Regions from separate parts of the Streptomyces sp. NPDC002935 genome, predicted to be linked through region 1. Evidence: riboswitches for the same ligand, from Rfam matches in the RefSeq annotation. Region 1 holds a riboswitch; the other holds the start of a gene.

Region 1 (7,487 bases):
TTGGCGATGTAGTTCGCGGAGAGCACGGCCACCTGCGTGGCGCGCTTGAGGCCCTCGCCGCCCATCAGCCGGACGTACGACCAGGAGATGGGCAGGATGCCCGCGGAGCCCCAGGGAGCGGCCGAGATCGGGCCGACGCCGGTCTCGGGACCGGCCTCGGGCTGCAGCGGGTGGTTCGGCAGGTACGGCGCCAGGTGCGCGCGCACACCGACCGGGCCGACGCCCGGACCGCCGCCGCCGTGCGGGATGCAGAAGGTCTTGTGCAGGTTGAGGTGCGAGACGTCGCCGCCGAAGTGGCCCGGCTTGGCGAGGCCCACCAGGGCGTTGAGGTTGGCACCGTCGACGTAGACCTGGCCGCCGGCCTCGTGCACCTGGGCGCAGATGTCGGCGACGTGCTCCTCGAACACCCCGTGGGTCGAGGGGTACGTGATCATCAGCACCGACAGTTCGTCGCGGTACTGCTCGATCTTGGCGCGCAGGTCCTGGACGTCGATCTCACCGTCGTCCGCGGTCTTCACGACGACGACCTTCATGCCGGCCATCACGGCGCTGGCGGCGTTGGTGCCGTGCGCGGAGGACGGGATGAGGCAGACGGTGCGCTGGTCGTCGCCGTTGGCGCGGTGGTAGCCGCGGACGGCCAGCAGACCGGCCAGCTCGCCCTGCGAACCGGCGTTGGGCTGGAGGGACACCTTGTCGTAGCCGGTGACCTCGGCGAGCTGGTCCTCCAGCTCGTGGATGAGCGTCAGGTAACCCCGCGCCTGCTCGGCGGGCGCGAAGGGGTGCAGCTGCCCGAACTCGGGCCAGGTCACCGGCTCCATCTCGGTGGTCGCGTTGAGCTTCATCGTGCAGGAGCCCAGCGGGATCATGCCGCGGTCGAGCGCGTAGTCGCGGTCGGAGAGCCTGCGCAGGTAGCGCAGCATCGCGGTCTCGGAGCGGTGCTGGTGGAAGACGGGGTGCGTGAGGTACTCGTCGGTGCGCAGCAGCGCGGCCGGCAGGGTGTCCTCGGCGATCGCGTCCAGCGCCTCGATGTCGCCGTCGACGCCGAAGGCGGTCCACACGGCGGCCAGCTGCTCGCGCGTGGTCGTCTCGTCGCACGAGATCGACACCTGGTCGGCGTCGACGAGGTGGAGGTTGACGCCGTGGTCGCGGGCGGCGGCCACGGTCGCGGCGGCGCGGCCCGGGACCCGCACGGTGAGGGTGTCGAAGTACGCGCCGTGCACGACCTCGACGCCGTCGGCGTTGAGCCCCGCGGCCAGGACCGTGGCGTAGCGGTGGGTACGCCGTGCGATGGTCCGCAGGCCGTCGGGACCGTGGTACACGGCGTACATGCCGGCCATCACGGCGAGCAGCACCTGAGCCGTACAGATGTTGCTGGTCGCCTTCTCGCGACGGATGTGCTGCTCACGCGTCTGCAGGGCGAGGCGGTACGCCTTGTTCCCGTCGGCGTCCACGGACACACCGACCAGTCGGCCGGGGAGGCTGCGCGCGAACTTCTCGCGCACCGCCATGTATCCGGCGTGCGGTCCGCCGAAGCCCATCGGCACACCGAAGCGCTGCGTCGTACCGACCGCGATGTCCGCGTCGAGCTCGCCGGGCGAGGTCAGCAGGGTCAGGGCGAGCAGATCGGCGGCGACGGTGACGACCGCGCCCAGCTCGTGCGCCTGCTCGATGAGGGGCTTGATGTCGCGTACGGCACCGGAGGCGCCCGGGTACTGGATCAGCACACCGTTGATCTCGCGCCCGGCGAGGTCGGCCGGGATGCCCTCGGCGAGGTCGGCGACGACGATCTCGACGCCGGTCGGCTCGGCGCGGGTCTCGATGACGGCGATGGTCTGCGGCAGCGCGTCCGCGTCGACCAGGAAGAGGCCCTTCTTGTTCTTGCCCATCCGGCGGGACAGCGCCATCGCCTCGGCGGCGGCGGTGCCCTCGTCGAGCAGCGAGGCGCCGGAGGTCGGCAGCCCGGTCAGCTCGGCGACGACGGTCTGGAAGTTCAGCAGCGCCTCGAGACGGCCCTGCGAGATCTCCGGCTGGTACGGCGTGTACGCGGTGTACCAGGCCGGGTTCTCCATGACGTTGCGCAGGATCACCGGCGGCGTGAACGTGCCGTAGTAGCCGAGGCCGATCATCGAGCCGAGCACCTGGTTACGGTCCGCGAGGGAGCGCAGCTCGGCCAGTACCTCGGCCTCGGTGCGGGCGGCCGGCAGCTTCAGGGCCTCGGCGTTCTTGATCACGTCCGGCACCGCGGCGGCGGTCAGCTCGTCGAGCGAGCCGTATCCCACCTGCGCGAGCATCTTGGCCCGGGCTTCGGAGTCGGGCCCGATGTGGCGCTGCTCGAAGGGAATTCCCTGTTCGAGCTCGGAGAGCGGAATGCGAGGGGCGGTCATGGCGGAGGCCTCCTGGTCTGACGCGACCTTCGAGGGGCACCCCGGCACGGGCACCCCGACGGCCTCCCCCTCTGTCATCTCAACCTGAGAGTTTCACCGGAGCGTCCTTGGACGGTCCGGCTTTCACCGTCGGTGAGAGCGGAGGCCATCGGCACCCGCTCTGCTTTCCAGAGTGACCTCGTCCGTGCGGTACGTGAGCCTGAGAGATTCCGGGGAGGAGTTGCTCCTTCGGCGCCTCCGGTGAAGTCTGGAGGACTCTCCCGCACGGGATCAGCAGCCGTCTGCCAGCCTACCAGCGAGGACAAGCCGTCGGCTTTCGAGTGGCCGCCTTCCCGAATCTGCTCTTTTGTAGTACTTACGGATGAGTTTGCGACCACGTGGAGGGACCGTGCAGACCGACATCGATCCGCGCAACCTGATCGGCCGCAAGGCGTTCGACAGCAACGGCACCAAGATCGGCACGATCGACGAGGTCTACCTCGACGACGCGACCGGCGTCCCGGAGTGGGCGGCCATACGGACCGGCCTGTTCAGCAGGGATGCCTTCGTACCCCTGGAGCCCAGCGAGATCGTCGAGGGGACCCTGCGCATCCCCTTCGACCGAGCCCTGATCAAGGACGCCCCCGACTTCGGCGTCGGGCGGCACCTCTCCCCCGAACAGGAACTCCAGCTCTACCACCACTACGGTCTCGACGTGGCGTCCCCTCCCCCGCCGCCGGACCGGGACTTCGGCCGGATCGCGGGCACGGAGGACGTCTGAGGCCGCCCCGGGTCCGGACTGCCCAGCGCCCCGGCTTCTGACGCCAACGGCCCAGGCCCGGCGTCCTCGGGTCTTCGCTCCACCAGGGGCAGCGGATCCGCTGGTTCCAGTTGCGGATCGTCCGTCCGGAACGTCCGCACCCGGCCGGGCTCGGAGTAGGGCGTCTCGAACCGCACCGTGACCCGCCCCAGCCCACTCCCCTGCACCCAGCCGTGCCCGTACTCGGCGTGCGACACGTCGTGCCCGGAGGGCCACCGCCGCTCCGCGGGCCGTTCCTGCTCTGCGGCGGCCCCCTCGGCCGACTCGTCCGCGGGATGCTCCTCCGCCGCAGACTCCCCCTCGGCGGCCGCCTGCGCCTGCGCGAACAGATCCTCCTGTGTGTAGTCGGCGAGCCCGGAGACACCGACCCCCAGCAGGCGTATGCCTCCGGTGGTGTCCACCCCCTCCAGCAGCCGGGCGGCGGCTTCTCGCACGACCCCGGGGTCGTCCGTGGGCCCTCGCAGCGTCTCGGACCGGGTCAGCGTCGAGAAGTCGTACCTGCGCACCTTCAGCACGATGGTCCGCCCCGACAGTCCGGCCCCGCGCAGCCGCCGCACACACCGGTCCGCGAGCCGCGCAACTTCCAGCCCCACCCGGACCCGGTCGTGGATGTCCACGTCGTACGTGTCCTCGACCGACACCGACTTGGTCTCCCGCTCGGCCACCACGGGCCGCTCGTCGTGCGCCAGGGCCATCGCGAACAGCGCGTGCCCGTGCGCCTTCCCCAGCAGCCGTACGAGCTCGTCCTCGCCCGCCTCGGCGAGTTCTTCGACGGTGGTGATGCCGGCTCGCCGCAGATGATCGCCGGTCGCCGGCCCCACGCCCGGCAATGTCCGCACCGACATCGGCCCCAGCAGCGCGCGCTCGGTGCCCGGCTCGATCACCACGAGACCGTCGGGCTTGGCCTGCTCCGAGGCGATCTTCGCCAGCATCTTGGAGGCGGCGAGCCCCACCGACCCCGTGAGCCCCGTGACCGCCCGGATGTCGGCGCGCAGCTTGGCACCCGCCAGCCGCGCCGAGGCGTCGTCCCAGGCCGTCCCGCCCGCTTCCAGGTCCACGAACGCCTCGTCCAGGCTCAGCGGCTCCACCAGCGGCGACAGGGCCCCCAGCAGCCCCATCACCTGCTCGCTGACCTCCCGGTAGAGCCCGAAGCGCGGCACCAGGTACGCGGCGTTCGGAGCGCGTCGGCGTGCCTGGGCCATGGGCATCGCCGAGTTCACCCCGAAGACGCGTGCCTCGTACGAGGCGGTGGCGACGACTCCGCGCGGTCCGAGTCCGCCCACGACGACGGCCTTCCCGCGCAGGCTCGGCTTGGACGCCTGCTCCGCCGAGGCGAAGAAGGCATCCATGTCGAGATGCAGGATCGTGGGCGCGGTTCTCACATGTCCGATGCTGCCCTACGCCACTGACAATGCCCCGGCAGGCCGGGGCATCACGTCATCGAAAACCGTGCGCGTCACACCGCGCGGTTGCGCCTTCGCGCGAGCTCGTCGGCGGGGTTGTGCGCGAGAAGCGTCTCCCCGGTGTCCACACGCTCCCCGTGCAACTGCGACAGGGCACTCTCCACGTCCCGCCACACCACGCCCACGGCGATGCCGAAGATCCCCTGACCACCCTGAAGCAGCGCGTGGACCTCGTCGGGCGAGGTGCACTCGTAGACCGTCGCGCCGTCGCTCATCAGCGTCATGCGCTCCAGGTCCTGGAAGCCGCGCTCCCTCAGGTGCTGGACCGTGGTGCGGATGTTCTGCAGCGACACCCCGGTGTCGAGGAACCGCTTGACGATCTTCAGGACCACCACGTCCCGGAAGCTGTAGAGACGCTGCGTCCCCGACCCGTAGGCGGGACGCACACTGGGCTCGACCAGTCCGGTCCTCGCCCAGTAGTCCAGCTGCCTATAGGTGATACCCGCGGCCGCGCACGCCGTGGGCCCCCGGTAACCGACCTCCTCGGGAACAGCCCCTCCCTCGCCGGGCACTGCCGTCGGCCGCCGCGGAACGTGATCGGCCGCGCCGCCATGATGGGGATGCCCCCTGCTCGAGTCGAGCCGAGAGCTTGGGGGAGGGTACGGGCCGCTCTCCCCCGGACCGCGTCCGGGGGCACCCCCAGCCGTACCGTCGCCGCTGCTTCTCACGCCGACCTCCGTCCTTGACCTGCCTTCTCGACGGTAGGCAGTCACCAGGGGCGCGTCAACGATCGCCACACTCGGCACGCCGAGTGATTATCACCCTAAGAGTGGTTTCCCGTGCCCTACCGCGGGGAAAGGCTAGCCGAATGCTCCCGGCGCGGGCTGCGGCACACCACACCGGCCGCGGGCAAATGCCACCCGGAGCTGCCCTCCGCCCGCCGGCGTCACTGACTATTGGTGCCGAAGTCCTCGGGGGAGATCTGGTCGAGGAACTCGCGGAACTTCTCCACCTCGTCCTCCTGCTCGTCCGGGATCGCGATGCCCGCGTCGTCGAGCACCCCGTCGCTGCCGTAGATCGGCGTTCCGGTGCGCAGGGCCAGCGCTATGGCGTCGGACGGCCGGGCACTCACCTCGACCCCGCTGGCGAAGACGAGCTCGGCGTAGAACACGCCCTCGCGCAGGTCCGTGATGCGTACTTCGGTGAGCTCCTGGCCGACGGCCTCCAACACGTCCTTGAACAGGTCGTGGGTCAGCGGTCGCGCGGGGGCCATGCCCTGCTGGGCGAAGGCGATCGCCGTCGCCTCCCCCGGTCCGATCCAGATGGGGAGGTAGCGGTCGCCTCCCACTTCACGCAGAAGCACGATCGGTTGGTTGGAGGGCATCTCGACCCGGACACCTACGACATCGAGCTCGTTCACACAGCAACCCTAGGCCGTGCCCGGGACGTTTGGGTAGTCGGGCACAGAACGGGTGGCCGATCCACAGACTGCGCCGCTGCCCCGGATCAGCGCAGTCGCACACCCAGCGCGGTCTGCACGAGTGCCGCGTGCAGCTTCACCGTGAGGCCCGCGAGCTCCTTCGTACGGGCCTCCGCGTGCGCCCGGGTCTGCGGATTGCGGTGGCGCCGCAGGGGGGCGACCACCTGGTCCACCAGCCCCGCGTCACGCTCCGCCGCCGCCTTCATCGCCCGCAGATGGCGCGGCTCGATCCCGAAGCGCCCCAATTCGACGACGAGCGCGGCGACGGTCACCGCCTCGGCGTCGTAGACACCGCCGGGCAAGGGGCCGATCAGCCCGTACGACTCCCACTCCTGGAGCTCCTGCTCACCGATCTCCGCGGCGGCCAGCAGCTCCGCACGGCCCACCCGGGCCGCCGTGGGCCCCTCGGGCTCGCCGTAGAGCTCCCCGAGGGATTCTGCCTCGCCCGAGTCGCGCTGGCGGCCCACGGAGGGCAGACGCACCTGCTCACCGCGCTCCAGGGCTTCCAGGTGCTCCCGGATCACCTTCAGCGGCAGATAGTGGTCGCGCTGCATCCTCAGGACGTGGCCGAGGCGCTCGACATCGTCCGCACTGAACTTGCGGTACCCCGAAGGGGTCCGCCGCGGCTCGACGAGTCCCTCCGACTCCAGAAACCTGATCTTGGAGATGGTGACTTCGGGAAACTCGTCGCGCAGCACATTCAGCACCGCGCCGATGCTCATCAGTCCACTGTCCGCGGCGGCACCGCTGCCGGCACCGCCGCTCGGTGTTTGAAGCATGGACATTCCCTCGGTGTCCCCCCGGACGGAGTTGGGGGGAGGGTCAGATGCCCTGCTGGCTCGCGTAGAACACCAGCCGGTACTTGCCGATCTGCACCTCGTCACCGTTCGACAGAGGGACCTGGTCGATCCGCTCCCGGTTGACGTAGGTGCCGTTCAGGCTGCCGACGTCGGCGACCGTGAACGAACCGTCCGCGACACGACGGAACTCCACATGACGGCGCGACACGGTCACGTCGTCGAGGAAGATGTCGCTCTGCGGATGACGCCCGGCCGTGGTCAGCTCACCGTCCAGCAGGAAGCGGCTGCCCGAGTTCGGACCGCGTCGCACCACCAGGAGCGCCGAGCCGACCGGCAGCGCGTCGACCGCCGCCTGAGCCTCCGGGGAGAGCATCGGCGAAACCGTCTGGCCCGTCACCTCGGCGTCGTAGGCCTCGATGCCGGAGATGGAGATCGTGGACGTCGTCTCCGACGGACGCTCCGGCACGCCCCGCAGCGGCGCACCGCAGTTGGAGCAGAACCGGCTGTTCTCCGCGTTGCGGTTCCCGCACCTCGTACACACCTGGGCCGACATGGACGGATCCTCCTGCCGCGGCTGCCCACCAGGGGCATGGGACGCATACGGATCGGAGGCGAACCCTC
Region 2 (7,487 bases), on a different contig from region 1:
CCCCGAGCACCTCGGCGAGCGCGCCGGCCGCCATCGAGCAGGCCGAGCCGACCTCGCCCTGGCAGCCGACCTCGGCGCCCGAGATGGAGGCGTTCTCCTTGAAGAGCATGCCGATGGCTCCGGCCGCGAGCAGGAACCGTACGACGCCCTCCTCGTCTGCGCCCGGCACGAAGTTGATGTAGTAGTGCAGCACCGCAGGGATGATGCCCGCCGCGCCGTTGGTGGGGGCGGTGACCACACGTCCGCCCGCCGCGTTCTCCTCGTTGACCGCCATCGCGTAGAGGGTGATCCACTCCATCGCGTGGGCCAGCGGGTCGCCCTCGGCGCGCAGCTGGCGGGCCGAGTGGGCGGCGCGGCGGCGGACCCGGAGGCCGCCCGGCAGGATGCCCTCGCGGGCCATGCCGCGCGAGACGCATGCCTGCATCACGCGCCAGATGCCGATGAGCCCTTCGTGGATCTCCTCCTCGGTGCGCCAGGCCCGCTCGTTCTCCAGCATCAGGGCGGAGATCGACAGGCCGGTCTCCTTCGTGAGCCGCAGCAGCTCGTCGCCCGTGCGGAACGGGTACTTCAGGACCGTGTCGTCGAGCTTGATGCGGTCCTCGCCGACCGCGTCGTCGTCCACCACGAAGCCGCCGCCGACCGAGTAGTACGTCTTCTCCATGACGAGCTCGCCGGAGGCGTCGTACGCGAAGATCGTCATGCCGTTCGCGTGGTACGGCAGGGCCTTGCGGCGGTGCAGGACCAGGTCGTTGTCGAAGGAGAAGTCGATCTCGTGCTCGCCGAGCAGGTTGATCCGCCCGGAGGACTTGATCTGCTCGACCCGTTCGTCGGCGCCCTCCACGTCCACCGTCCGGGGTGAGGAGCCCTCCAGGCCGAGCAGCACCGCCTTGGGGGTGCCGTGGCCGTGGCCGGTCGCGCCCAGGGAGCCGTACAGCTCGGCGCGTATCGCCGTGACCGGGGCCAGCAGCTCTTCGTTGCGCAGCCGCCGGGCGAACATGCGTGCGGCGCGCATCGGGCCCACCGTGTGGGAGCTGGACGGGCCGATGCCGATCGAGAACAGGTCGAAGACCGAGATGGCCACGGGAACTCCTTGGTGGTTTCGCCGGACGCCGTTGTCCGGCGGAGGTGGTGCGGAACTGCATGGAACGGGGCACCGCGCTCTGCTTCCAGTGTGCGCGGTGCCCCGGACGTCCGTACGAGAAGAACCGTACGGACCCAAACGTACGACCTAGAGCGTACGAAACTACTTCAGGCCGGGGTACAACGGGTGCTTGTCGGCCAGAGCGGACACGCGGATCTTGAGGGCCTCCGCGTCGTAGGACGGCTTCAGCGCCTCGGCGATGATGTCCGCGACCTCGGTGAAGTCCTCGGCGGTGAAGCCGCGGGTGGCGAGGGCGGGCGTGCCGATGCGCAGACCGGAGGTGACCATCGGCGGGCGCGGGTCGTTCGGGATGGCGTTGCGGTTGACCGTGATGCCGACCTCGTGGAGGCGGTCCTCGGCCTGCTGCCCGTCCAGCTCGGAGTTGCGCAGGTCGACCAGGACCAGGTGCACGTCCGTGCCCCCGGACAGGACGTCCACGCCCACGGCCTTCACGTCGTCCTGGACCAGACGCTCGGCCAGGATGCGCGCGCCGTCCAGCGTGCGCTGCTGGCGCTCCTTGAAGTCCTCCGTGGCGGCGACCTTGAAGGAGACGGCCTTGGCGGCGATCACATGCTCCAGCGGACCGCCCTGCTGACCGGGGAAGACCGCGGAGTTGATCTTCTTGGCCAGCTCGGCCGTCGAGAGGATCACGCCGCCGCGCGGGCCGCCGAGGGTCTTGTGGGTGGTCGTCGTGACGACGTGGGCGTGCGGCACCGGGTTCGGGTGCAGCCCCGCGGCCACCAGGCCGGCGAAGTGCGCCATGTCGACCATGAGGTACGCGCCGACCTCGTCGGCGATGCGGCGGAACTCGGCGAAGTCCAGCTGCCGCGGGTAGGCGGACCAGCCGGCCACGATCAGCTTCGGCCGGGACTCCTTGGCGAGGCGCTCGACCTCGGCCATGTCGACCTGACCGGTCTCGTCGCTCACGTGGTAGGCGACCACGTTGTAGAGCTTGCCGGAGAAGTTGATCTTCATGCCGTGGGTGAGGTGCCCGCCGTGCGCCAGGTTCAGACCCATGATCGTGTCGCCCGGCTTGAGCAGCGCGAACATCGCCGCCGCGTTGGCCTGGGCGCCCGAGTGCGGCTGGACGTTGGCGTGCTCGGCGCCGAACAGCGCCTTGACGCGGTCGATGGCGATCTGCTCGACCACGTCGACGTGCTCGCAGCCGCCGTAGTAGCGGCGGCCGGGGTAGCCCTCGGCGTACTTGTTGGTCAGGACCGAGCCCTGGGCCTCCATGACCGCGACCGGAGCGAAGTTCTCCGAGGCGATCATCTCCAGGGTGGACTGCTGGCGGTGCAGCTCGGCGTCGACGGCGGCGGCGACGTCCGGGTCCAGCTCGTGAAGCGGGGTGTTCAGAAGCGACATGCGGTGACTCCTCAGCCGGCGGTGAAGGCGGTGTACTCGTCGGCGGACATCAGGTCCTCGGGCTGGTCGGCGACGCGCACCTTGAACAGCCAGCCGCCCTCGAAGGGCGCGGAGTTCACCAGCGACGGGTCGTCCACCACGTCCTGGTTCGCCTCGACGACCTCGCCGTCGACCGGGGAGTACAGGTCGCTGACCGACTTGGTCGACTCCAGCTCGCCGCAGGACTCGCCCGCGGTCACCGTGTCACCGACCTCCGGGAGCTGGGCGTAGACGACATCGCCGAGCGCGTTGGCCGCGAACTCGGTGATGCCGACCGTCGCGACGCCGTCCTCGGCGACGGACAGCCACTCGTGCTCCTTGCTGTAGCGCAGCTGCTGGGGGTTGCTCATGGCCTGAATTCTCCTGTACGCGGTGGAGTGGTGATGGAGGGAAGCGTGGGTAGCGCGGGCAGATGTGCCCAGGGTCACGTCCGGCGCCCGACGGGGTCGCCCGTCAGTGCCGGCGCCCGACGGGCATCCGTGTCATGTCCGGCCCGTGCGGACCAGTCTTACTTCTGGCGCTTGTAGAACGGCAGCGCCACGACCTCGTACGGTTCGTGGCTGCCCCGGATGTCCACGCCGACACCGGCGGTGCCCGGCGCGGCGTGCGCGGCGTCGACGTACGCCATGGCGATCGGCTTGCCCAGCGTGGGGGAGGGGGCACCGGAGGTGATCTCGCCGATCACCTGGCCGTCGGCGACGACCGGGTACCCGGCGCGCGGCACGCGACGTCCCTCGGCGATCAGGCCGACGAGGACCCGCGGCGGGTTCTGCTCGGCACGGGAGGCGGCCTCCTCCAGCGCGGCGCGCCCCACGAAGTCGCCCTCCTTCTCGAACTTCACGACCCGCCCGAGGCCGGCGTCGAAGGGGGTCAGGGAGGTGGTGAGCTCGTGCCCGTACAGCGGCATGCCCGCCTCCAGGCGGAGCGTGTCGCGGCACGACAGACCGCAGGGGACCAGCCCGGCCGGGGTACCCGCGTCGGTCAGCGCCTGCCACACCTTCTCGGCGTCGGCGGGGGCGACGAACAGCTCGAAGCCGTCCTCGCCCGTGTAACCGGTGCGGGCGATCAGCGCCGGAACGCCGGCCACCGTGCCCGGCAGGCCCGCGTAGTACTTCAGGCCGTCCAGGTCCGCGTCGGTGATCGACTTGAGGATGCCGGGGGACTCCGGCCCCTGCACGGCGATCAGCGCGTACGCGTCACGGTCGTCGCGCACGACCGCGTCGAAACCGGCGGCGCGCTCGGTCAGGGCGTCCAGCACCACCTGGGCGTTGGAGGCGTTCGCCACGACCATGTACTGAGGGGACGCGGCTTCGTGATCGGCGAGGCGGTAGACGATCAGGTCGTCCAGGATGCCGCCGTCCTCCTGGCAGATCATGGTGTAGCGGGCGCGGCCGACGCCGACGGTGGCGATGTTGCCGACCAGCGCGTGGTTCAGGAGCGCCGCGGCCTCGGGGCCGGTGACGGTGATCTCGCCCATGTGGGAGAGGTCGAAGAGGCCGGCCTTCGTGCGGACGGCGAGATGCTCGTCCCGCTCGGAGCCGTAGCGCAGGGGCATGTCCCAGCCTGCGAAGTCGGTCATGGTCGCGCCGAGCGAGCGATGCAGGGCATCGAGCGCGGTGTGACGGGGTGCGGTGCTGCTCATCGGTCTGGCTCCCAAGGCATGACGGCGAGGTCGTTCCTCCCCATCTGTCATCGGAACCTGAGAGGTTCATCAAGACCCCACGAAACGGTGGTCCTGATTTGCACCTTGGGTGGAGCCACCGGTGGGCGGCCCGCTTTTCAGATGTGCCTCGCCCGCGCGGTAACGGTGCCTGAGAGATTCAAGGGAGGGACTTGCTCCTTCGGCGCCCGGGTACACGTACCCAGGACTCTCCCGCGCGGATTCAAGCGGCCGGTATGCAGTTGGCGCGGCCATCATTGCACGCGCCGTCCGATCCTGGCAGTCCGCGGCCGGAGGGTCCGATTCCGGCGGTCCGCATCTGTGACCGGCCTGTGGCAGTCCGTGCACCGAAATGGGAAGCGCCGGGCATTACCTTCTCTTTACACTCGACGGGGATGGGACTCCACATCCAAGGGGAGGACGGTCACGGTGAACAGGACCACGGCGTACGCGACGACCTCGGGTCTCGCGCTGCCCGAGCAGACCGGTGTACCGGCCCGGGAGGCGTGCGGTCCGCTTCCGGCGGCCGTCGTCAGGGACCTCCGGGACCGGGCCGGACACAGCCCGCACGGTCTCCGCTTCGGGGCACGCGACGTCGTCGTGGTCACCGGACTGCCCGGCAGCGGCAAGTCGACCCTGATGCGGCGGGCCGTGAAGGGCGCGCGCGTCGACTCGCAGGACACCCGCGACCGCTGGGACGGGCGCACGGCCCGCCTGCTGCCCTACGCGGTCTACCGGCCCCTCGTCCGCCTCGCGCACTACGCCGGTCTGCGCCGTGCGCTGCGCGGCGACGGCGGAGTCGTCGTGCACGACTGCGGCACGCAGGCCTGGGTGCGCCGCTGGCTCGCCCGCGAGGCCCGGCGCCGGGGCGGCGCGCTGCACCTGCTGCTGCTCGACGTCACGCCGGGCACCGCGCTGGACGGCCAGCGCGAGCGCGGCCGGGGCGTCTCGCGCTACGCCTTCGCGCGCCATCGCGGCGCGGTCACCCGGCTGCTGCGCTCCGTCGAGAAGGGCGACCTGCCCGAGGGGTGCGGATCGGCGGTGCTGATCGACCGGGACGCGGCGGACGTGCTGCGCAGGATCGACTTCGGCCCCTGACCGACGTGCGGGCGCATTAACCTTTCCAGCCGGAACAGTGGTTCGAAGCAGGCGGTAGACAGATGGACTTCCCGGCACAGGCGCATCCCCATCCGCACGGCGGTTGGCCCGGCAACGAGCTGGAGGAGGTGCTGTCCTCCTCCCTCGGTGTGCCCGCGGGGCCCTCGGCGGGCGCCCGCATCGTCGAGGTGCTCGGCCGCAGCTTCGTCTGGGTGCCGCTGCCCAACGGCGGTGGCCCGCAGACCGGTCCGCTCGACCTGCCCACGATGGAGCTCGGGGGCCAGGTGTACGTCCCCGTCTTCAGCTCCGAGGAGCAGTTCCGGCAGGTCACCGGCGGCCACATGTCGTTCACGATCGCGCCCGCCGTGGAGTTCGCCCGCGGACTTCCGCCGCAGGTCGGCATCGCGGTCAATCCGGACGGCGTGGTCGGCGTACCGCTGCCGCCGACCGCCGTCGCCGAGCTGTGCCGGGCCGGGCGGACCCTGCTGGACGGGTCGGCCAGCGGTGGCCGGGTGCGGCTCTTCGAGCCCGACTGGCAGGAGGATCCGGTGGACTTCCTGGCCGCCGCCTCGGCCGAGTTCGCCGGGACCGGCGTCGTCCTGAGCGCCCGCCGCTGTCTGGCCAGCATCGAGGGCGACGATCCGGTCATGTTCATCGGCGTCGAACTCTCGCTGTGGGAGGGCGAGGCCCGCACCCTTCCCCTCGACGCCCTCGGCCGGGCCCTCGGCCGTGTCCCGATGAACATCCCGGTGAACCTGGTTCTCCTGGACGTGACGCAGGACCCGGTCGGCGACTGGATGCGCGCCCAGGTGCGCCCCTTCTACCAGCACGGTCACTGAACGGCGCCCGTCCCGAGGGCGCTCGGGAAGCCGTCCGCACGGCCACGGACGGCCCGCCGCGGCCCGCGATCGGCGAGCTTCGGCTCTCGACGGCTTCCCCCGGCGGAGCGCGATCGCCGCATAAGCTGGTTTCATGGCCCGGTCGAGGTGTTGACGCACGTTCGTCGACCGGTGCCTCGGGCGTAATGGATGGGTTCGTCGTGAATAGTTCGCGAAGGGGCGGTTGAGGGTGAGCGCGTCGGGCACGGCCGCGGCCGGGCAGGTCGAGCACATGCTGCGCCAGGTGACGCCCGGGCGTTACGACGCCTACGAGGCGCTGCTTCGCGCGCTCGCGACCCCGTCGTCCGGCCAGGTGTGGATGCTGCTCTGGCACGGCCAGGCGGGCTCCCCGGACGCCCAGTACGGGAACATGCAGGTGGAAGGCTTCGGGTACGCGCCCTGCGTCACCTCCGCCCAGGAACTCTCGGCCAGCGGCTGGAACCGCTCGTACGAGGTCGTCGACGGGCTGGACGTCGCCCGCACCCTGTACCCCGACCACTTCGGTCTCTGGCTCAACCCGCACGCCCCCGGCGGCGGCCTCGGCATCCCCTGGCTGGATCTGCGCCGGATCGCCACCGGCCTGGAGCGGCAGCCCGCGGGCCCGCTCCGGCTCTCCGAACCCGGTATCGAGATCCCGCAGTTCTACGCCCTGCTCACCCAGAACGCGCATCTGACCCCGGCCGTGCGCTCGCTGCGCCGCGCCTGGGTCCAGCCCGCGCTAGGGGCGCCGTATCTCGCCATCGGCCTCGACCTCTACGACACTTCGCCGCCCGCCGTCGACTCGGTGCGGGCGATGATGCAGCAGTCCATCGGCGCGGTCCCGGACGGGCTGCCCGTCTCCACCGTCGCGATGTCGGACGAGTTCGACCCGGTCGCGATGTGGCTGCGCGCCAACGCCCGGCCGTTCTACGACCGTGAGGCGCACGCGGCCCCCGCACAGGCGCCGATGGCGGGCGGTTACGGCTATCCGCCGGCCCGCGGCGGCTACTGAGGGCGTTCCGCATCCCGGACCCGTCGGACGACAGTGCGAGTACGGCTGGCATCATGACCCTGCGGACGACTCTCGTGTGTCGTACGTGCCGTGCTGTTGACCTGCGGGGATTCAGCCACCTGGGCTAGTTGTCCCAATTTGGTACGGCTTGGCACTTAAAGGGCTCTGGTGAACCTTTCGAACCCAAATGCCCGCCGTCCGGCTCGCGTTACCCACTGTCCGGATAACGGAATCCCCCAACAAGCATCACGGTTGCGCATACTTTCTCCATGAGGCCTGGCACCTGATCGTGGCGGCACTGAAGACTCGCCCATC

What was found. A riboswitch is a leader RNA that binds a small molecule or an ion and turns the genes downstream of it on or off. The one in region 1 is predicted to bind glycine.
Region 2: linked by a shared signal. The riboswitch ahead of gcvT (glycine cleavage system aminomethyltransferase GcvT) and the one ahead of gcvP (aminomethyl-transferring glycine dehydrogenase) in region 1 are both predicted to bind glycine.

The regions. Positions count from the first base shown of each region.
Region 1 covers NZ_JBEXNW010000064.1:14,341-21,827, forward strand. The annotation lists gene gcvP (aminomethyl-transferring glycine dehydrogenase) at 1-2,384, opposite strand, end outside; glycine riboswitch at 2,562-2,657, opposite strand; gene ABZX90_RS42610 (PRC-barrel domain-containing protein) at 2,773-3,144, shown strand; gene ABZX90_RS42615 (DNA polymerase IV) at 3,066-4,565, opposite strand; gene ABZX90_RS42620 (MerR family transcriptional regulator) at 4,640-5,314, opposite strand; gene ABZX90_RS42625 (bifunctional nuclease family protein) at 5,533-6,006, opposite strand; gene ABZX90_RS42630 (MerR family transcriptional regulator) at 6,093-6,845, opposite strand; gene ABZX90_RS42635 (FHA domain-containing protein) at 6,889-7,487, opposite strand, start outside.
Region 2 covers NZ_JBEXNW010000036.1:34,785-42,271, forward strand. The annotation lists gene ABZX90_RS35010 (L-serine ammonia-lyase) at 1-1,081, opposite strand, end outside; gene glyA (serine hydroxymethyltransferase) at 1,244-2,506, opposite strand; gene gcvH (glycine cleavage system protein GcvH) at 2,518-2,895, opposite strand; gene gcvT (glycine cleavage system aminomethyltransferase GcvT) at 3,054-4,187, opposite strand; glycine riboswitch at 4,335-4,431, opposite strand; gene ABZX90_RS35030 (AAA family ATPase) at 4,635-5,303, shown strand; gene ABZX90_RS35035 (enhanced serine sensitivity protein SseB) at 5,366-6,142, shown strand; gene ABZX90_RS35040 (enhanced serine sensitivity protein SseB C-terminal domain-containing protein) at 6,372-7,172, shown strand.